Hahella chejuensis KCTC 2396: one gene and its partner. The protein of the gene in region 2 interacts with the protein of the main gene of each other region in a pairwise test. Links are inferred from orthologs where the notes say so. Each region holds a gene or a part of one and is shown on either strand. Other genes may lie near its edges.

Evidence for each region.
Region 1: the proteins of HCH_RS23840 (region 2) and grxD interact in binary tests that used the Escherichia coli proteins (3 or more experiments, as listed by UniProt). The link is inferred for Hahella chejuensis KCTC 2396 from one-to-one orthologs.

Annotation. Positions count from the first base shown.
Region 1 is NC_007645.1:1,780,511-1,791,706, reverse strand. The notes cover bases 1,315-4,172. They hold grxD (Grx4 family monothiol glutaredoxin), read right to left. Parts: upstream 2,975-4,172; coding sequence 2,654-2,974; downstream 1,315-2,653. Other genes in these bases: HCH_RS07985 (aspartate aminotransferase family protein), read left to right, coding at 3,326-4,172; HCH_RS07995 (TonB C-terminal domain-containing protein), read left to right, coding at 1,898-2,617; HCH_RS08000 (DUF1631 domain-containing protein), read left to right, coding at 1,315-1,795. In the rest of the region: more of HCH_RS08000, read left to right, coding at 1-1,314; more of HCH_RS07985, read left to right, coding at 4,173-4,522; argF (ornithine carbamoyltransferase), read left to right, coding at 4,614-5,528; HCH_RS07975 (ABC transporter ATP-binding protein), read left to right, coding at 5,530-6,582; HCH_RS07970 (hypothetical protein), read left to right, coding at 7,148-7,903; HCH_RS07965 (carbohydrate binding domain-containing protein), read left to right, coding at 7,931-9,775; HCH_RS07960 (ATP-binding protein), read right to left, coding at 9,821-11,196. UniProt on the Escherichia coli protein: Monothiol glutaredoxin involved in the biogenesis of iron-sulfur clusters.
Region 2 is NC_007645.1:5,444,057-5,455,117, forward strand. The notes cover bases 6,748-9,470. They hold HCH_RS23840 (BolA family protein), read right to left. Parts: upstream 8,369-9,470; coding sequence 8,126-8,368; downstream 6,748-8,125. Other genes in these bases: hisG (ATP phosphoribosyltransferase), read right to left, coding at 6,748-6,807; murA (UDP-N-acetylglucosamine 1-carboxyvinyltransferase), read right to left, coding at 6,837-8,099; HCH_RS23845 (STAS domain-containing protein), read right to left, coding at 8,505-8,837; HCH_RS23850 (MlaC/ttg2D family ABC transporter substrate-binding protein), read right to left, coding at 8,837-9,470. Also shown: cell division protein ZapE, read right to left, coding at 1-887; HCH_RS23805 (YhcB family protein), read left to right, coding at 1,268-1,753; HCH_RS23810 (Nif3-like dinuclear metal center hexameric protein), read right to left, coding at 1,780-2,541; HCH_RS23815 (S1C family serine protease), read left to right, coding at 2,608-3,696; hisC (histidinol-phosphate transaminase), read right to left, coding at 3,704-4,795; hisD (histidinol dehydrogenase), read right to left, coding at 4,800-6,095; more of hisG, read right to left, coding at 6,172-6,747; more of HCH_RS23850, read right to left, coding at 9,471-9,490; outer membrane lipid asymmetry maintenance protein MlaD, read right to left, coding at 9,572-10,021; lipid asymmetry maintenance ABC transporter permease subunit MlaE, read right to left, coding at 10,023-10,802; HCH_RS23865 (ATP-binding cassette domain-containing protein), read right to left, coding at 10,774-11,061. UniProt on the Escherichia coli protein: Involved in cell resistance against acid stress.

The DNA of each region.
Region 1 (11,196 bases), 3.7 Mb from region 2 along the record:
TGGCGAAACCAATGAAGAGAACGCAGTCAACCCATTAGATCCAGAACATATCTGCAAAGCATTTTCCGATGCCTGCATTGGTCTTGATATTGAGATAAAGGAAAAGCTGATCGTTTATAAGCAGTTTGACCGCTATGTAATGGGCAACTTGGTCGAATGCCTTGAAGAAGCCAACAAAATTATGATTCAGGCAGGGGTTATGCCCAACCTGAAATACACGGCGAAAAAGTCCCGCGTTACTCCCCGCTCAACTTCAGACGTTTCCGCACGCCCTTTGGAAGCACAAAGCGACGCAAACGGTTATGACGGCGCAGGCGACGTTTTCAGCCAAGTGCAAGAACTCCTTTCTGCACTTAGAAATACAGCCTCGAACCCTGAACAGCAACAAGGCGATCCAAATACAGGCGCCGGGGGGCGACAAGCGCCACCTCCCGGAAATGTGCAGTTCATTGCAGATGCAGATTTACTGTCAATTCTTTCTCGCTTGCAACACAGCGTTCGCACCGAAAATCTGGCGGAAGGTCCGGTCGTAGCTTTAGATTTGCGCACAGCCGTACAAGGGCTACTCAGCGAAGAAAGCCAGAAGTCAGGCAAGGCGACAGCACTTGACCAAATAGATGAGGATCTCATCAATTTAGTCTCCATGCTTTTCGAGTTCATCCTTGATGATTACAATCTGTCGGCTCCGATTCAGGTGCTGATTAGCCGCCTGCAAATTCCTATTCTAAAGGTGGCGATCCGAGATAAAAGTTTCTTCAGCAAACCATCTCACCCTGCCCGCAAGCTGCTAAACGCTCTGGCGAAAGCAGGTATAGGCTGGAGTGACGCATCAGAGAAAAAACGCGACAAGCTCTACGAGCAAATTCATCGCGCCGTTCAGCGCATCCTTGAAGAGTTCAACGGCGAAAGTGAACTCTTCGAAGAGATATATCAAGAGTTCTCTCAATATTTGAGTCGCGAAGAGCGTAAGGCGAAACTGGTTGAGCAGCGAACTAAAGAAGCGGAAATAGGCCGCGTCAAGTCCCACAAGGCCCATCAGGTTGTGGAACAGATTCTCAGTGAGAAAATCGCCGCACAACCCCTCCCGCCAGTAGCCGTTGAACTACTCCGTGGCGGATGGAGCCGCGTCATGTTCCTGGCTTACTTAAAAGAGGACACGGAACATCGTCTGAATCAGTGCACCAAAGTTGTGGACGAATTAACATGGTGCCTACAACCACATGCCGAAGTTGAAGCCAGACAGCGCTGGGTCAAGGTGGTTCCTCAGTTACTCAAAAACCTCAAAGCCGGCTTGAAGGAAGTATCCTACAACTCCGCCAAGCTTGAACACATGCTGGGAGAGCTGAAGAAGGCGCTGACAGAAACCTTCAAGCAACAATCTATAACCAGCGCGCAAAACGATGCGCCTAAGCCACCGGCTCCTGTCGCAGCAGTCATAGAGCAAAAACTCACCCCTGCTATAAAGACAGCCGTAGAACGGCAGAGCGAGTACGAAGACGCTGCGCTGGCGGAATATCTGACCAAAATAGATGAAATGGAGTGCGGAGCTTGGATTGAGTTCTCACTCGTTAATGGAACCCGCTTCAGATGCAAGCTGTCCACAAAAATTGAGGATTCCGATACCTACATATTCGTTAATCGCTTAGGCTTGAAGGTCGTCGAGAAAACCCGAGGCGAATTGGCGCATGAGTTACGCAAAGGACGCATCAAAGCGCTGGAAGAAGGCCTTCTATTCGACAGAGCGATGAATGCCGTTATCGGCAACCTGCGAAAGATGTCAGGTAAAGCTGCGTGAAGCGGAATAGGACTACCCGCTTCACATAACTGACGCAAACTCATTTCTACCGCCTTAGGAAATAAGTTAAATTCGCTACAGACCTCAAGCCCCATGTGTTTTATGCCTGACAGTGAATTTAACGGTGGATGCGCCGCCAACGCCATTTTCTTATCTATCCTTGCTCACGCAGGCATACTGTTCCTGCTCTTTTCCATTCAGCTTCCACAGAAAGAAAATCCAACAATCACAATCACTCTCAACGCCCGGACGGTTAGCACTCCTGGAACTCAACAAACTCAAAGTATGCCTGCGCAAACCGAGGCGCCAAAGGATATTGTTGACGACACACTCCCGTGGAAGGGCTCGCAACAAGATACTTTTTCGGGAATACCTCGCCTGAATGCAAATCGCACCAACCTGAACTGGGTAAGCAACCTGTTTAAAGGCGAGTCGGAGTCCGCCGACAAAAAGCCCAACAGGCCGGAAAGCGAAGCGTATGAGATGGACGCGTCTATTCTGGAGCTACTGAGAAGCCAGCCGTCAACACATTCGACCTTCTGGCCCTACCTTGTTCGCCACTTGGCGCAAAATCGTCTGTACAACAATCAATATGAATATAGCGACCTTACAGAAGCCCGCACGGTCGTGCTCAAGTTGCAGTTTCAAGAGACAGGCATGCTAGTAAAAGCGGAAGTTGAGAGAAGTAGCGGAGATGAGAAGCTGGACGCTGCAGCGATTCGCAGCGCATACGCCGCCAACCCCTATCAACGCCCCCCTCCTTCAGATAGCGTATTTGGTTACAGTTATCTGGTGCAGATACTTTACGCCCCCGCCAGCTAGACAAAGCGACAGACCCAAATCGCATACTCGAAATGGTTATTCCGCGACAGCAGCGCCCTTCACCATTCCCTGTAGCTCACCGGACTCATATAACTCAGCGACGATATCACACCCGCCAACCAGCTCACCTTTAATATACAGCTGAGGATATGTTGGCCAATTAGAGTAGGTTTTCAACGCTTCGCGAATTTCCGGGTGCTCCAGAATATTTACATAAGCAAATTTTTCACCGCAGGCCATCAATGCCTGAACTGTACGAGCAGAGAACCCGCACTGAGGAGCATTCGGCGTTCCCTTCATAAAAAGAATGATGGGATTACTGGTTAATTGCTCTTTGATAACTTCGATGACATCCATAAACCTAACCTTTAATAACAGTCATTGAGTGATTGGTTGACTATTTTACTATGTTTTTAAGCGCTGGCGATGATGATTTAATCAGACAACGACCTAATGCGCTGCAAATTAGGCGCTTCGCCCTTTCTGGAACGGAAGTATACGCGAAAAGAGACGCTTCTTCAGGGGCAATTAGTCGCTTCTTAGCCAGGAAATTTGAGCCAGATCAGGGCCTCCCTGGGCTTCGTTGCCATGTGTAACAATTATCTATACTATAGCTGTTGGAACAGGCAGCCGGGGCTGCCTTTTTGCGTTATATAGGGTTTTCAACCATATATAGAGTTTAAGGTTGTATATAAGAGGACGAAGAAAATGGCCGGTCCAACCCTGATGAATACTTATGGCAGACTGCCCATCGCCTTTACGCATGGAGAAGGTTGCTGGTTATACGATACTCAAGGCAACCGCTATTTTGACTCTGTAACCGGCATCGCCGTATGTGGGCTGGGACATGCACACCCCGCCGTATCTGAAGCGGTTTGCAACCAATCCAAGAAGCTTTTGCACTGCTCCAATCTTTATCAGGTTCCTCTACAGCAACAGCTGGGCGACCTGTTATGTCAAGTCGCCGGTATGGACAGTGTTTTCTTTTGCAACTCCGGCGCCGAAGCTAACGAGGCCGCAATCAAACTGGCCCGCCTATATGGTAAAAAGAAAGGTATTGAGTCTCCTTCAATCATTGTTATGGAGCACTCTTTCCACGGCCGCACCCTCGCCACATTAAGCGCCACAGGCAACCGCAAGGTCCAGGCCGGGTTTGAGCCCCTGGTGTCTGGATTTGTACGCGCGCCATACAATGATATGAAAACCCTGGAGAATATCGCACGCGCCAACAACAATGTCGTGGCAGTGCTGATGGAGCCTATCCAAGGTGAAGGCGGCGTAAATATCGCACCTGTGGAGTACCTTCACGCAGTTAGAAAACTGTGTGACGCCAAAGGCTGGCTACTGATGCTAGATGAAGTGCAAACCGGAAATGGCCGCACTGGCGCTTATTTCGCCTATCAGGACTACGGCATCGCTCCCGACGTGGTGACCACCGCCAAAGGCCTGGGCAACGGTGTCCCTATCGGAGCCTGCTTGGCGAAAGGCGTCGCCTCCGAGGTGTTTCACCCTGGCTCGCACGGCTCTACATTCGGCGGCAACCCATTAGCTTGCGCCGCAGCAATGGCGGTCATCAAAACGATTCAAAGCAATAATCTGACAGAAAGAGCCCGCTCTCTTGGCGAACAGATTCTGAGCAAGTTAAAGCAAGAGTTCAGTGGAGCCGAGTATATCAAGGATATTCGCGGCAAGGGTTTAATGATCGGCATAGAAATGACCGAACCCTGCCCCGAGCTGGTACCCCTGGCGCAAACAGTGGGACTGCTAATTAATGTGACGTCTGATCGCGTTATCCGGCTGCTGCCGGCATTAACCATGACGGACGTAGAAGCTGAACATCTAGTGACGACGCTGGTGCGACTGATCAAGCTTTACGCTGCGGACGATCGAAAAAAACCAAGGTAGGTTTATAGCCGTGCATACTGAAGACGGCGGCAGTCGTCTTTCATTCCTTCTATATTTGACTTTAACCTACTGAAATGGCGAGTAACGCACCATGAGCATCAGACATTTTCTGACATTGTGTGACTTTTCCCCGACCGAACTGGAGTACCTGATTGAGCGAGCTATCCAGCTGAAAGCCAAGCACAGAAGCAAGCAGGCCCATACGCCGATGCAAGGCCAGGTTCTGGGTATGATTTTCGAAAAGTCCTCCACCCGCACTCGCGTATCTTTTGAGGCGGGAGCGGCGCAATTAGGCGGCTCAGCCATATTTCTCTCCCCCCGCGATACACAGCTGGGACGCGGGGAACCCATTGAGGACAGCGCCCGAGTCCTGTCGCGCATGGTGGACATCATCATGATCCGCACATTTGAACACAGCAAGCTTGAACTCTTCGCCAAGTATTCTTCTGCGCCGGTCATTAATGCGCTGACTGACGACTACCACCCCTGCCAGCTTCTCGCCGACATACAAACCTATGTCGAACATCGAGGCACTATCCGAGGCAAGAAAGTAGCCTGGATTGGCGACGGCAACAATATGTGCAACTCATACATCAACGCTGCGCGCCAATTCGGGTTTGAGCTGGCGGTCGCTTGCCCCGAGGGTTATGAGCCAATGCAGTCGCTGGTGGAGCAAAACGCGGACCGGGTGAAGATATTCCGCACTCCATCTGACGCCGTCGCAGGCGCTCATTTGGTTGTGACCGACGTATGGGCCTCTATGGGGCAAGAGCAAGAGCAGGCTGAGCGGGAAAAGGCTTTCGCTGCTTTCCAGGTTTCGCCTGAACTTATGAACAAAGCTGCGCCTGACGCGTTGTTTATGCACTGTTTGCCCGCCCACAGAGGCGAGGAAATCAGTACGGACATGCTGGATGATCAGCGCTCCGTAGTTTGGGATGAAGCGGAGAACCGCCTGCATGCGCAGAAGGCCCTCATGGAATTCCTGCTGTACGGCAAACAGGTTTAAGATGATGGCGAGCGCGCCTTTGCTGGAGGCAAAAGACCTTAGCTGCGGTTATGGCGGCCAGACAGTCGTATCTCACCTGTCTTTTCAGCTGAACAAAGGCGAGATAGTCAGTTTGCTGGGCCCTAGCGGCTGTGGAAAGACGACTGTTCTTCGTGTACTGGCGGGCTTTCAGCCCGTCTTTGCAGGAGAAGTGAGAGTAAACGGCGCGCCCGTTTCTACACCATCTGCTACGCTGCCGACAGAGAAACGCCAAGTCGGCATGGTCTTCCAGGATTATGCGCTCTTTCCTCACTTAAGCGTCGCGGCGAATATCAAGTTTGGACTGCACAATCGCAGCGCGACAGAAGCGGACGCCAAGCTGAAAGACATGCTGGAGCTTACCGGCATGACAGCTTACGCCAACGCTTACCCACACCAATTATCTGGAGGCCAACAGCAACGCGTCGCCTTGGCGCGCGCGCTCGCTCCAGATCCGGTGTTGCTGTTAATGGATGAACCTTTCTCCAATCTTGATGCAGAACTTCGTTCTCGCCTTAGCCTGGACGTCAGGGAGATACTTAAAAAGCGGGGCATTACCGCAATTTTGGTTACCCACGACCAGAATGAAGCCTTTGCTATGGCCGATCACGTTGGCATTTTGCACGGCGGCGGCTTACAGCAATGGGATACGCCCTATAACCTGTACCATGAACCCGCCAACCGCTTTGTCGCCAACTTTATTGGTCGCGGAGCCTTATTACCCGGCGTGCTAACCACCCACGACAGCGTTGAAACAGAGCTTGGGGTTATTCGCGGCAACAGGGCATATCCTTGGAATCCGCAACAGGCCGTGGAGGTATTGATCCGTCCTGACGACTTGGTATTCGACGACACATCCCCTCAAAAAGCCAAGATTATCGACAAGATATTCGCCGGCTCCTCCACCCTCTATCGACTCCTGCTCAGCTCAGGACGTAAGCTGGAAGCATTGACGCCCAGCCACCAGGACTTTCCCATTAATGCGGAAGTCGCCATTCGCCTGAAGGCGGAGCATTTAATCGCATTTAAAAAATAAAGGCGCACTGAAGTCTGAAGTCTGAAGTCTGAAGTCTGAAGTCTGAAGTCTGAAGTCTGAAGTCTGAAGTCTGAAGTCTGAAGTCTGAAGTCTGAAGTCTGAAGTCTGAAGTCTGAAGTCTGAAGTCTGAAGTCTGAAGTCTGAAGTCTGAAAGGCGGGCAAAAAAAGAGGGGCTAAGATAGCCCCACAATGAAACAAGGAAAGTTCGATAGAACTACAACCTCAAAGAGTCATCCCTTACGAAACGAATTATGAATTTCTCCCGCCTCCATGTCTGTTAGAGAAGTGTCGCCTTATGTAACAAATGGTAAGCAAAAAGGCCTAACTCCTTATTTCCACACCATCTAAATCCACTCCCTCCAAACCTCCAATATTTACCCCCCCCAAAAACCTGACCAAGTGGACAGACAAAAGTAAGCCATAAGTCCAATGCCCATTTGCACGATTGAGGCATTGACGGCATTTGGCTAAATTTTCGGACCGCCCGGTAAGATCGCTCGTTTATGGATGAATGTGAGCGGAATGTTAACTGTTCTATTCCAAACACAGTCAGAAAGGAACGCAAATGAAGAAGCCAATGATCCTGGGCGCAGCCGGTCTGGTCGCCTTGGCGTCGGTCGTGGGAATACTTCGATATTCCGACGGCCCCAAGCCAAGCCCCGACACGCCAGCCGCTTCCAATGAAGCTCAACCTGGAGGCGCGGCCCCCGCTAACGCCGCATTCAATCCTCCGGCGCCGCTTGACGCCCAGTCTCAGACCACGTCGTCACAGCCGCCCGCTAATACAGCGACGCAGGCTGATGCGGACTTTTCCGCTGACGGACCTCCACCCGAACCTGTGAATGATGAGTTGGACGCTAACGACTCCAACGAAGTCATGTCTATGTGGAGCGCTCCTGGTGATGCAGAAGATATTGTTGTAAACGGCATCCCCGCCAAAAGGATGCACGCCAATATGGAAGCGCTGGATAAGCTGCGCGTGGGAAGGCAGTTGGAACTGCCCATCCCGCAAAGAAATGAATCGCTGCTTGCGGAAATCACTTCCACTCACAATCAGCTGGACACGATAGAAGTCTGGAAAGGCCCGCTGGTTGGCGGCTCACCGACAGACAACGTCATTATCACCCGCGGAGAAATGGACACGCATGTTGTCATAGCCACCCGCACCGGCACTTATTCCGCTGTCATTAATAACGACACAGGACAGGTCACCCTCACCGACGAAGGCGAAATAAACAGCCGAATCACTCCAACTGAAGACGGCGTGCCGATTCCTCCTCTGGATATGCCAACGCCCGAACAGCCTCAAAGCAACTCATAAAATATAAATGAAAAAAGGAAAACTATAATGAATTTTAGTAAAGCCGCCGCCCTTATGTTCGCCGCCAGCGTCGGAGCCGGCTCCGCGCACGCGGAGAACACCGTAGACGTACTGGTTCTGTACATTGACCAAGCGACACAGACCTCCAACGGTCGCGATATCAACGCTCGCATTGCGTCTTACATCGAGTACAGTAACCAAGCCTACCAGAACAGTAATGTTGATATGCGTCTGCGCCTCGTCGGCGCGGAAAAGATCAACTCAAACTATGTTTATGTAAACAGTTCCAACCTGGATTCCTTCAGCCGCAATAGCACCGTCGCCTCTCTGCGTCAGAAGTACGGCGCTGACCTGGTTACCCTGATCAACCTGCGCGAGCCCATGAATGGCGGCTATGTGTGCGGTATCGGTTATGTTCCACCTGGCAACGCCAGCTCAGGGCAGCTTTACAGCAATGCCGCTTCAGCAGGTTTCAGCTTAGTCGGCGTAGATTGCGGATACAGCACTTTCACACACGAACTCGGCCATAACATGAGCCTTGGCCACTCCTATGTTCAAAACTCGCAAGGCGGCATCTGGTCATGGGCCCGCGGCCACGGCGTGTACGGTTCGTTCAGCACCATCATGGCCTACCCACAGGCCTACAACACCCGTAACCAGCTGCAGATGATCTCCAACCCTGACATCAATAAATGCGAAGGTCAGGCTTGCGGCGTCAGCGCCGGACAGAGCAACGGCGCCGATGCGGCGCAAAACCTGCGTAAGATTGGCGACCAGATCGCCGCTTTCTTCCCAACGAAGATCGACGACGGTGGAGATGGCGATGATAACGGCGGCGATGACAATGGTGGAGATGACGGCGGCGATGACGGAGATAACGGCGACGACACCACCGTATGCAGCAAACCAGAGTTGAACGACAACCTGGTGGAAGACGGCGACTTCAATGAGCTGTCCAGCTGGACCAGCTACAGCAACGCAGGCGACCTGGGACAGGCCTACTTTAAGAAAGACTGCGGCCGTGACTATATTCTGGAAATCACCAATCGCTCAGCCTATTACGCTGGCGCTTACCAGAAACTGACTGGCAAACTGAAAGCAGGTGTGGAATATAAGTTAACCGCCAAGCTTGGTCTGGGTGAAAATGGCAGCCGTGAGAATATGCGCGTCGTATTCAAAGTTTCCGACGACAGCGGCACACACTATCAGTACCTCTCCCGCGCTTCTTTCACCAACAGCGAAATGTCCAAGTATGAGCGCACTTTCACTCTGGACGCAAAAGGAACCATACGCGACGTAGGCATGCTGATTTATGGCGCCAGCGCTGGCGTAGACATGTTGGTTGACGAAGTCAAAATCGTTCCTCTCAACCGCGACGGTGACGATGGCGACGACAACGGCGGCGACACTAACGAACCCGGCGGCAAAGAGATCATCAATGAAGGCTTTGAGAATGGAACTCGCGGCTGGAGCAACTATTTCGGAACCAGACTCTACCTGAGCGACACTGCAGCCTCCGGCAAGTACAGCCTGCTGAGCAGCAATCGTTATCGCTGGTATTCTGGCCCTGGACTCAACGCACATGGTCTGCTGGAAGCCGGTAAGCCTTACCAGGTCAGCGCTGACGTTTACCTGGCTAGCAGCCGTCGCTCATCCGATAAGGCGGAGCTGTGGGTCTACTACGTTGATAATTCCGGTGGTCACTGGAAGAAACTGGGCGGCCAGGAAATCGCCACCTCACAGTGGCAGAACATCAGCGGTGAGTTGAACCTGTCTCCAAATGGGACCATCTCTCAGCTGCGTCTGCATGTGATTGGCGCGCAGCCTTCCACCAGCATGTACATCGACAATCTGAAAGTGATCAGCAAGTAAGGGAAGCGATGTAGACTAAAAAGCGCAGCTCAAGCTGCGCTTTTTTTATGCCCCTTGCTTACGGGGCCAGACCAGACTGAACTTGGCGCCGCCAAGGTTTTCGCTGCGGCCGACGAAGGCTTGTCCGCCATGCCAATAGAGAATTCGACGAACGATGGAAAGACCCAAGCCGTATCCGCCAGAGCTACGAGTGCGGCTATCGTCGAGTCTGGCGAACGCTGTAAACACGCGCTCCCAATCCGACTCAGGAATGCCCGGACCATCGTCTTCAACATCAATACGACAGGTTTCCTGACCGAAGTTGCAATGCACCACCACTTTGGACTTAGCGTAGCGAGTCGCATTGCCCACTAAATTCTGCACTGAGCGATGGATATAACGGGGCTCAACCTCGGAGACCTTCCAGCGATCTGAACCTCGTACGAATTCAGCGCTGATTTCCAGGTTTGGTTTAACCGAGCTCTGTTCTCCCACCACCTGATTGACGATATCTTTAACATTGGCTTCCTGAAAGTCCAGGATAGGCCCCCCCTGCTCCAGGCGAGCGTAGGTGAGAATTTCGTCGATCAGCTCGTTGAGTTCCTGTATATCTGAGTCGATCCCTGACAGCTGTTTGTGCAGGAACTGATCTTCCGTGCTGTCTTCAATCATTTGCACGCCAAAACGAATGCGGGCGACCGGCGTACGCAATTCGTGCGATACCGCATGAATCATTTCGCGCTGCACCGCCACTAACCGCTGAATATGCTCCGCCATACGATTGAATACCGTTCCCAGGCGTCCAACAGCGTCAAAGCGGTTGTCATCCACTCTCGCATCCAACTCACCCCGGGCAATTCGACTGGCGACAGACTCCAGTTTACGTAAACGACGCTCAAGTTTTTCCAACAGCAGATAAAGTGTAGCGCCGATACATACCAGCCCGGCGACAATCAGCGTCGTCAACACCGGCCAGGCCCAAGGATTGAATGTCGGCACAGGGTCGATTTGTAAAATAAACTGTTTATCGAACGACACGGCCAGCGCATCGCCTTTGCGCCCCTGAGACGGCAGTGAGGTCCACCCCTCTTTCAGAAAGCGTCCCTGAATATTGGCGGGCCACTCTGCAATCACGCTCAGAGGAACTAGGCTCGCTGACAGGTTAAAGGTCTTGCCCAACTCCAGCAGCGTATCGTCACGCGACTCTTTGGCTACGGCCCGGGTCTGCAGAGATATCAAACGCGCCGCCCAGAGGGCGCTTTCCAATGGCAGGTCAGCGAAGTAAGCGCCCAACATTTTATCCGGGCCCGCTTGGGCGAAGGCGTGTATGCCAGCATTATTGGAGAGCACGATAGTTTGGCCATAAGCCAGGCGCTCCCTCTCCAACCTGCTGAACTCAAACTCAGCTGGGGCCAGTAAATCAAATGTCAGGTCGGCGGTGG
Region 2 (11,061 bases):
ACGAGCACGGCATGAAACTCACGGGCCAGCTCTATGTAATCGTTCTGACTGCGGGGACCATCGCACAGCTCTTTAAAGTCAAACCAGATAACGTCATCCGCCCGACGTATGGCGTTCAGCTTGCGGCCATTAATCAGAATATCGGTTTGATGCGCCCCTGCTTCCACAGCCAAACGTTCATAGCTTTGCGCCAGGCTCAACTGAGCCTCTTCATCCAAAGGATAATGATAGAGCTCCGCCTGCTGTAGCGTTCGCAGGCGATAATCCGTGCCTCCGTCGACATTCACCACTTCCGTATGCTGATTCAACAACGCGATTGCCGGCAGGAACCGTTGCCGTTGCAGGCCGTCTTTATACAGCCCGTCAGGCACAATATTGGATGTGCAAACCAATGAAACTCCCCGCTCAAACAACGCTTCAAGCAAGGTGGCCAGGATCATAGCGTCGCCAATATCGGTGACAAAGAACTCATCGAAACAGATGACCCGCGCTTCACGGCTAAAATTATCTGCGACAATCTCTAGCGGATTCTTTTCCCCTTTAAGCTGCTTCAGCTCCTGATGCACCCTTTGCATAAAACGGTGAAAGTGCACGCGCATTTTGCGCTTGAAGGGTAAACACTCATAAAAAGTGTCCATCAGGTAAGTTTTGCCACGCCCAACGCCGCCCCAGAAGTACAAGCCTTTCTCGGGAGTCGTATCTGCTTTGGTCAGCCCGATTTTCCGCGCCAGGCGCTGTATACGACTGGCTTGAAGACGTTTGCTTTCCGCCGCTGTCAGACGTTCAAACAACACCTGCAGTTTTTCAACCGCCATTTCCTGAGCGGGGTCATAGGAAAAATCCTGGCGTTCGAGATCTTGTCGATACTTTTCAATAGGAGTCGTCACTGCCTGACTCGCCTCACTGATAAATGATGTTCAAGTCGCCAACTCATTATATTGACATGGCAATGATATTGGCATGTTAACAATCAGGCGCATGGATACGCCTGCGCGGCGGCTAGCCGCGGGAGACAGGGCCTGACATGTGCGGGACCTGTCTGCCTGATTAATAGTTGGCCGAAATTGGGCGCTTATTTTGCCTTTTTCTAGACATATTGACTACATGGGTAGGGGATATTCCCGATCCCTTCACACATGGCGTCGTTGCGAGGGACCTGTGCGACCAAAAGCTACCTGCCGGCAATGGAAATCGAAACGCTTTTGTCGGTATACTAACTCACTCCTCCGGTTCACAATTCCTTGCAAATTTAAGTGTTGAAAGAATTATGGGATCTACCATTGTTATAGCGGCGGTAACTTTTCTGGTCGGTTTAGGCCTGGGCGTTCTGCTGCACAAGCTGTTGCACTCTGAAACCGCTAAAAACCGGCGTTTGGAACGCCAGATCGATCATCTGCAAGATCAACACACCCGCTATCAAGCGGAAGTTGCTGAGCACTTCTCTCGTACGGCGGAAATGCTGGGCAAACTCAACGCCAACTATCGCGACATATTTAATCACCTGGCCGTCGGCGCCGAACGCCTGTGTAGCGACAGTGAATTCAAATCCCTGGTGTCATCCGCCACGCCCTCACTATCCGTAAAGCGCAAAGAGGGCAAGAGCAAAGTCGAGGAAGAATCGGTCTTTGAACCGCCTCGGGACTACGCCCCCAAGGCTGACCCTAAAGAAAAAGGTACTTTATCGGAGGATTATGGGTTCGAGAGCCGCTCACATAATTCCCCAGAAACGACTTCTGAAGGCGAAAAATATTAACCCAGCCTTCACGTGCGATAGTCCGGTTAAACCGGATTATCGCCATCGAAGTAGCTAATTTCCACGTCCACGTTTTCCGCCAGCGCCTTACCTAGAGCCTGCACTCCATAACGCTCTGTCGCATGATGGCCCGCCGCCACATAGACAATTCCCTGCTCACGCGCGCTATGCACAGTCTGCTCGGAAATTTCGCCGCTTAAGTAAACATCCACCCCCAAACTTACGGCTTGGTCAATGAACCCTTGCGCTCCTCCAGTACACCAGGCGACAGTGCTGACTACTTGGCCGGGGTCGTCACAAATAACCATAGGCGCACGCTGCAGTCGGTTACCAATGTGTTCAGCCAGGTCGCTGACTAACATTGGCTGAGGTAATGCGCCGCGCCACAGCAACCCTTCCACATCCCCTGCTTTCACTCTGCCCTCAACGGTAAAGCCCAGGTGCGCCGCCAGAGCGGCGTTATTGCCGTAGTCAGGGTGAATATCCAGCGGAAGATGGTAGGCGATCAAGCTGATCTCGTGCTGCAGCAGTTTGGCGATACGTCTGCGTTTCATACCGACAATCGCCGCACTTTCGCCTTTCCAGAAGTAACCGTGGTGCACCAGCACCGCATCAGCGCCTTGCTCTATCGCAGCGTCCAATAATTGCTCGCTGGCAGTAACGCCACACAGTATTTTGCGAACGTTCTTGCGCCCTTCCACCTGCAAACCATTAGGGCAGTAGTCCCTGATCCGGTCCGGTTGTAACCAGCTGTTCAGCAGTGTCATTATTGTCGAGATATCAGTCATGGCGTACTCCTCAGTCATTGCAGTTATGTTAACATTCCGCGCCAGTGCCGCCAAAGAACGAGAAAAATGAGACAGTTAGCAGCCTATGGAATCGCCGTGGCAATTGGTTTGTCAGCCGCCGGCGTCTATCTCTTTTTTATGAAGCATCCAACATTGCAGCCCCAGCCGGCATTGACTTCATTCGCCGACGCCGTTGAGCACACGCTGCCTTCCGTCGTCAATATCTATAGCGAAGAACCCAATCCTGCGCTGTCCGACGCCATTTGGAACAATCCGCTATTATCGAATTATTCCAAGAATATTACGCCTCCCGAACCTACGCTAAGCAGACTCGGCTCCGGCGTTATTATCGATGAAAAAGGCCATATTCTGACCAATTACCATGTAGTGAAATCCACAGAGCTGATTAGGATCATGCTGTCCGACGGTCGGGAGACTCCTGCAGAAATTGTAGGCCTGGACAGCGAAGCAGACCTCGCCGTACTAAAGCCTAAACAGGACGGGCTTCAGCCAATCCCGGTCAGCCAATCTCAACCCCGAGTGGGGGACATCGTACTGGCGATCGGCAACCCGTTTGGCGTCGGCCAGGCCGTGACACAGGGCATCATAAGCGGCTTGGGACGATCAAACCTGGGCCTGGCCACCTATGAAAACTACATTCAGACTGACGTAGCCATCAACCCCGGCAATTCCGGCGGAGCCTTGATCAACGCCAAAGGCGAACTGGTCGGTATCGTCACCGCTGTGTTCTCCACCACTGGCGGCTATCAAGGTATTAGCTTCGCCATTCCCGCGCAGTCAGCCATGGCGATTGCACAGGACTTAATCCTATATGGCCGAGTTATTCGTGGGTATCTGGGGGTGGAAATGCACGAGCTGGCTCGTCATGAAGCGGACTTTTTTGGCCTTACTGACACTAATGGATTACTGATAACAGGCGTCCAACCAGACAGCCCAGGCAGTAAAGCCGGATTGGAAGCTGGCGATGTGCTTTTGATGATCAACGACATGCCAATGAGGACGTCACAACAGGCCAGAGACTTTGTTTCACACAACAAGCCTGGGGATCAGATCAAACTGACGGTGTTCAGGCGGGGCCAGACCATAAATCTAACCGCCACCTTGCAACAGCGCTCAGGCAATGATGGGGAATAACCTGAGGTTATCCCCTCACCGCCGCCAAAGCCCCTGACAGCGCTTTCAGCATAGCCTCATTTTCCTCATGGCTTCCAACCGTCAAACGCAAACACCCAGCGAGCTTGGGATGCCCGCCGTCCAGCAGCTTAATCAAAACGCCGCGTCTTTTCATTTCGCTGAAAACAGACTTGGCCGGCAGGTCGACACGCACCAAAATAAAGTTCGCCTCGCTTGGATAGACTGTCACGCCAGCCACTCCGTCAAGCTGGGCGCTCAGCCAGCTACGCTGCTCCCGCAGCGCTTCCGTTTGCTTCACGAACTCTGGAAAGTGCCGAATGGCGGTCAGAACAGCGTTTTGCGTCAGGCAATTGATATTGTAGGGAAGGCGCACTTTATTGAGTTGCTCAATCCATTCCTGCGCGCCAAACAACATACCAAAACGCAGCCCCGCCAACCCGACTTTTGAGAAAGTACGCATCACCACAACATTATCGTATTCGCTGACCCAAGACATATAGTCTGCGTTGGTAAAAGCCGTGTAAGCCTCATCAATCACCACCAGCCCAGGGCTGGCCGCAACAATCTGGCGCAGTGTTTCATCATCAAACAGGTTGCCTGTCGGATTGTTAGGTTGAGCAATGAAAACCAGTGCGGGTTGATGACGCTTGATCGCGTCCAGCGTCGTCTGAGCGTCTATCTGGAAGTCGTCATTCAACGGAACGCCCACATATTCGGCGCCAATGAATGTCGCGATCATCTTATACATGACGAAGCTGGGCTCAACGGAGAGTATTGTCCGTCCGGGTCCAGCTACCGCCATGGCGAGAATCTGAATGATCTCGTCAGAGCCGTTGCCGAACAGCATGTCCGCAGAAGCAGGCAAGCTATAAAGCTCCCTTAACGCCGTTCTGATCGCGCCAGCATCAGGATCTGGATAGCGGTTAATGGCCGCATCGCGCAGATCCACCCCTAATTCGGCCTTTAACGCAGCAGGAAAGTCGAAGGGGTTTTCCATTGCATCCAATTTAATCAGACCTGAAGCGTCCGCAACGTGATACGCGGAAAGCGCCTGAACTTCAGGACGCACCCACTGGAGAATTCTGTCTTTAACGGACATAAGCCTACTCCTCGACTATGCGATATTCTGCGGAGCGCGCGTGGGCGGTCAGCCCTTCTCCACGCGCGAGCACAGAAGCAATTCGCCCAGCGTCGGAGGCGCCGCGACTGGAGAAATTGATCAGGGATGAACGCTTCTGGAAGTCATATACCCCCAAAGGACTGGAGAAACGTGCGGTTCCAGACGTCGGCAACACGTGGTTCGGCCCCGCGCAATAGTCCCCCAATGCTTCCGCCGTATAACGCCCCATAAATACGGCGCCGGCATGCCTGATTCCAGGAAGCAACGCATCCGGGTCAGCAACCGAAAGCTCCAAGTGCTCCGGCGCGATAAGGTTAACCACGTCAATGGCGTCATCCAGGTCAGCGACTTTGATAAAGGCGCCCCGCTCTTTTAAAGAAACTGAAATAATATCTTTGCGCTCCATGTCCGGCAGCAGCTTTTCAATGGATGCTTTCACCGCAGACAGACAGGCTTCATCTGGTGAGATAAGTATCGCCTGAGCATCCTGGTCGTGCTCCGCCTGCGAGAACAGGTCCATAGCGATCCAATCTGGGTCCGTTCCCCCATCACAAACCACACAGATTTCCGAGGGCCCTGCAATCATGTCGATGCCAACAGTTCCGAACACCATTCGCTTCGCCATAGCCACGTAGATATTGCCTGGGCCGACAATCTTATCGACCTTGGGGACCGTCTCAGTGCCATAGGCCAAAGCCGCCACGGCTTGCGCGCCGCCGACAGTGAACACCCGATCAACGCCGGCTACCGCCGCCGCGGCGAGCACCAATTCATTCACTTCGCCACGAGGCGTCGGCACAGTCATGATAATGGAGCCCACACCCGCTACTTTCGCGGGAATCGCGTTCATGAGCACAGAAGAGGGATAAGCAGCCTTGCCGCCCGGGACATAAATGCCGACGCGGTCTAAGGGAACAACCTTTTGCCCCAGGACAGTTCCATCTTCCTCTTGGTAGGTCCAAGAGGGTTGCGCCTGCCTTTCATGATAACGACGAATGCGCCCGGCGGCGCTTTCCAAAGCGCTTTTCAACTCAGGAGCAATAGAGGCGAGAGCCTGCTGCAGTCGATGATGCGGGATTTCCAGGGCGCTCATTGAGGTCGCGCTCATATGATCAAAGCGGTTGGTATACTCTAATACCGCTTCATCACCACGAACGCGCACATCTTTCAACACGTTCTCCACCACGCGATTCACTTCCGCGCTGTCGTCTTCCTGAAACGCCAGCAAGGCTTCCAGTTGCGACTTAAAATCCGCCTGACTGCTATCTAGTTCACGCATATCTGCAGTTCGCCTCATCCGCTACTTCATTAGTGTTGGCCCACATACCCTCTGCTCAAAACGAGGGCTCTTCAAATCACTCTGCGCCCACCGCCTGCGCCAGTTTGTCGAGTATGGGCTGCAAACTGGCGTGTTTCATTTTCATTGAGGCGCTGTTGGCGATCAGCCTGGAGCTGATGTCACAAATCTTCTCACGCGGCTCCAACCCGTTGGCCACCAGGGTATTGCCCGTATCGACAATATCCACAATTTCGTCCGCCAGGCCCATAAGCGGCGCCAGCTCCATACCGCCATACAACTTAATAATGTCGGCCTGAATTCCTTTGCCGGCATAGTAACGCTTGGCGATATTAACGAACTTGGTCGCCACCTTGATACGCCCGGATTTGGGCGCTGCGCCTTTCATCGCCGCCGTCATCAGACGGCAAGTGGCGATTTTGAGGTCTAACGGCTCATAAAGGCCATCATAGCCGTGCTCCATCAGCACATCCTTACCCGCCACCCCCAAGTCCGCCACGCCGTGCTGCACATAGGTCGGCACGTCTGTGGCGCGCAACACAACCAGCCTCACATTGGGCTGGTTGGTTGAGAAGATCAGTTTACGGCTCTTCTTGATGTCGTCTTCCGGCTCAATATCGGCCGCCGCCAACAGCGGCAATGTATCGTCCAGGATACGCCCCTTGGACAGGGCGATGGTGATGATCGCACTCATTACAGGATTCCGGATATTGGTGAATTGCTTCAGCCCGGCAGCCGACGTATTTTCGCGCCTAACAACTGCATTTTTTCTTCAATACACTCATAACCACGGTCAATATGATAAATGCGGTCTACAAGGGTATCTCCTTCCGCCACCAATCCGGCGATAACCAAACTGGCGGAAGCTCGCAGATCGGTCGCCATAACTGGCGCGCCGGTCAGAGACTCTACACCTTCCACAATCGCAGTGTTGCCTTCCAGTTTGATCTTCGCGCCCATGCGGCGCAGCTCCTGCACGTGCATGAAGCGGTTTTCAAATACGGTTTCAACAATAGCGCCCGTACCTTCCGCCACTGTGTTCATGGCGACGAACTGCGCCTGCATGTCAGTTGGAAAAGCAGGATAAGGAGCTGTGCGCAGGCTCACCGCTTTCGGTCTAGCGCCTTTCATATCCAGCTCAATCCAGTCCGGACCAGTGCTGATATGTGCGCCAGCTTCATCCAGTTTCAACAGAACCGCTTCCAAAATGTCTTCGCGGGTGTCTTTCACTCTGACTCGGCCACGGGTCGCTGCGGCGGCGACCAAATAAGTCCCGGTCTCGACTCGGTCCGGCAGTACGTTGTAGCGGCAACCATGCAGACGCGGCACACCGTTAATTTCGATAGTTGAGGAGCCATGACCACGTATATCCGCGCCCATTGCAATCAGGCATTCGGCAAGATCAATGACCTCAGGCTCACGAGCGGCGTTCTCAATCACTGTCTTACCATCCGCCAGCGTCGCCGCCATCAAAAGGTTCTCCGTGCCGGTCACCGTCACGGTATCCATGTAGATGTGCGCGCCTTTCAAGCGGCCATTGACTTTCGCTTTGATATAGCCGCCTTCGACTAAAATATCCGCGCCCATGGCTTCAAGGCCGCGAATATGAAGATCAACAGGCCTGCTTCCGATAGCGCAACCGCCGGGCAAAGAGACTTCCGCCTCGCCAAAGTGGGCCAGCATCGGTCCCAGCACCAGAATGGAGGCCCGCATGGTCTTCACCAGCTCATAGGGCGCAGTCAGATGCTTGATAGTATTGGCGTGCACTTCCACACACATTTTTTCGTCGATCATCAGCTCTACGCCCATGCGGCCCAACAGCTCAATCATGGTGGTGATGTCATTAAGGTGCGGCAGGTTGCCGATAGTGACGGGTTCATCCGCCAACAGCGTTGCAGCAAGAATTGGTAATGCGGAGTTTTTCGCACCGGAGATGCGGATCTCCCCATTAAGCGGTTTGCTACCGCCGATCAATAATTTGTCCATTAAACTTACCTGGGTTGGAAAACGAATTATTTATTCGCGGCGGCCCACTCATCGGGAGTGTAGGTTTTGATGGAAACAGCGTGCACTGTGCCATCAGCGATCAGATCATGAATGCAGCTGTACACCGTTTGCTGCTTTTTGACGGGAGAAAGGCCGGCGAAACGTTCGCCGACGGCAACAACCTGATAATGATAGCCATCGCCTTCCACACGGACTTCACAGTCGGACAGCTTTTCTTGCAAAATTTCTTGCAATGCTTCGGGTTGCATGCGCCCACTCCTCGTTATTCGTTAGCTGAACTAAACGAAGCATTTTACCCCAAGCAGGAGCCAGGCCCAAGTTATGGATTGGAAACAATTTGCAGCGACCGCCGCAAATTGTTTTTTTGAAGGGATATTTATTTAGCTAGACTGCCTCATCCGCCAATGGCAAAACAGTCTCTACTCCGCTAACCCGCGCAATATCGAACATTTTACCGGTCAAACCCGAAACGCTGACATTCAGGCCTTTTGCTTCCGCCGCCGCAACCAGGCGCAGCAGCAATGATATCAGCACACTTTGCGCATTTTCGACGAGAGAGACATCAATGCGCAGTGGGGAGGTCGCATCCGCAGCTTGCACCGCCTTTTCGCCTTCGGCCAACAAGTCAGCCACATTAGAGAGATCAACGATCCCCGAAATACTGAGCGCCATCTCTTTGGATTGCGCATCCTTAGCGCAGGTCAATCTCGCCGACATTACTTCGCCTCGCCAGTCAGTTCATCCTCTTCGATCCGACTGGACCAGCCATCTACGACTTTGGTGATATCGCCATTGTGCACGCTAACCTGCTGCTCGAAGCGATCCTTGAAAGCAAGCCCGATATTCACGCCATTAACGATGACATTCTCCAGCAACCATTTACTGTCGCGATTTTTGTACATTGAGTAGATAACCGGATACTTGTTGCCAGACGCAGAAATCACTTCCAAATCCACACTTGCGCGCCCTTCGTCCCGTGGATTAATGGTTGCCGTCAATACGTTGACTTTAAATTCGCCACTTTCCACCAGCGCCTTGCCGTAAGCATCAAATAAACTCTTTTTAAATACCCCAACAAACTTCTCTTTAAGCTCATCACTCGCTTCTCTGCGATAACGTCCCATCACTCGCGCGGCGATGCGCTCAAAATCAACCACATCTTCAAGCGCATCTTCCATCACGCCGTAGAATTTTTGCGGATTATCGTAATAAGTCTGCTTTTCTGACTGTAGTTTGAAAACCAGCATTTTGGTGCTGTCCTGCACCACGCCAAAAACGTCTTGCTGCGCGTTGGCCTGCGCAGCAACTGCGAACGCCGCCATCGCCATGACTGCGAACACGCGCCCAATATTCTTCACTGTTAACATCATGTTAATTGCCTAACTATTTCTTTGACTGACCAGTACTAACCAAAATTCACAACTTCTTTCTGAATTCAGAAATACAGCGATCTACTGACTTGTTGCAAAATCGCTTATCAGCTTCTCTAAATTCAGCGCACCCTGCGTGCTATAAAAGAAGTCTCCGTCCTTCAGGGCTTCCTCGTCCCCACCAATGGAGACATTAATGTACTTCTCTCCCAGGAGACCGGCAGTGCTGATGACTGCGACACTGTCCGCGCTTAGATAGTTCACATCCGCATCAATATCCATCTCCACGACAGCCTTGGATGACTTGGGGTCCAAAGAGATGCTGTTGACGCGCCCAATCGTGACGCCGGACAAGGACACTTTACCCCGCACTCTTAACCCGCCCACATCAGTAAATTCCGCATACAATTTATAGGTATCCTGCGTCGGGCTCAGAGACAGCCCGCTCACTTCGAGCGCCAATAAAAACAACGCCCCAATGCCGGCGACAATGAACGCCCCTACAGATATCTCCAGCGTACGAATCCGCATATTAAAAATCTCCAAACATTACGGCGGTCAAAATAAAATCCAATCCCAATACAGCTAACGACGAGTACACCACTGTTTTGGTGGTTGCGGAACTGATGCCTTCCGAAGTCGGGACAGAATCATACCCCTGAAACACGGCGATCCACGTGCATACGACGCCGAACACTATACTTTTGATAATCCCGTTAAGAATGTCATCGGAAAAGTCCACGGACGCCTGCATATTGCTCCAAAAGGACCCTTCATAGACGCCAAGCCATTCCACCCCAACCATTTTACCGCCCCAGACGCCCACCACGCTAAATATCATGGCCAACATCGGCATCGCGATAAATCCGGCAAGAAGCCGCGGCGCAATAATCTGCCGCAATGGATCGACCCCCATCATCTCCAGGCTGGACAACTGCTCAGTCGCCTTCATTAACCCGATTTCCGCAGTCAGCGCAGAGCCGGCGCGACCAGCGAATAACAGCGCAGTCACAACCGGCCCTAATTCACGAACCAGGGTTAAGGCGATCATCTGGCCTATGGCCTGCTCTGAACCGTAGTCCACCAGAATATTGTAACCCTGTAGACCAAGCACCATACCTATAAACAGCCCGCTAACGACAATAATTACAAGTGAGAGAACGCCAACGGAGTAAAGCTGCTTGAGTAGGAGCGGAAACCCTTTCATCCGTGGAGCGCCCAGTAGCGACCCAACCAAGAAGATTCCCGCCCGACCTAGCGCACCAAGCGAAAGCAGGCCGTTTCTACCAAGCCTTTGTAGAAAATCCAGCATCCTGGTCTCCTCGTAACAAGTCCTCCGCATAGTCTGTCGCGGGAAAGTGGAAAGGCACCGGCCCGTCCGGTAAACCATTGAGGAACTGCTTGACGAAGGCATTCCCGCTGGAGCGCAATTCTTGTGGACTGCCCTGCCCCATCACCTTGCCATCGGCGACAATGCACAGATGGTCCGTGATACTCATTGACTCCTGAATATCATGAGACACCACCACGCTGGTCAGCCCCAAAGCATCATTGAGCAAGCGGATCAACTG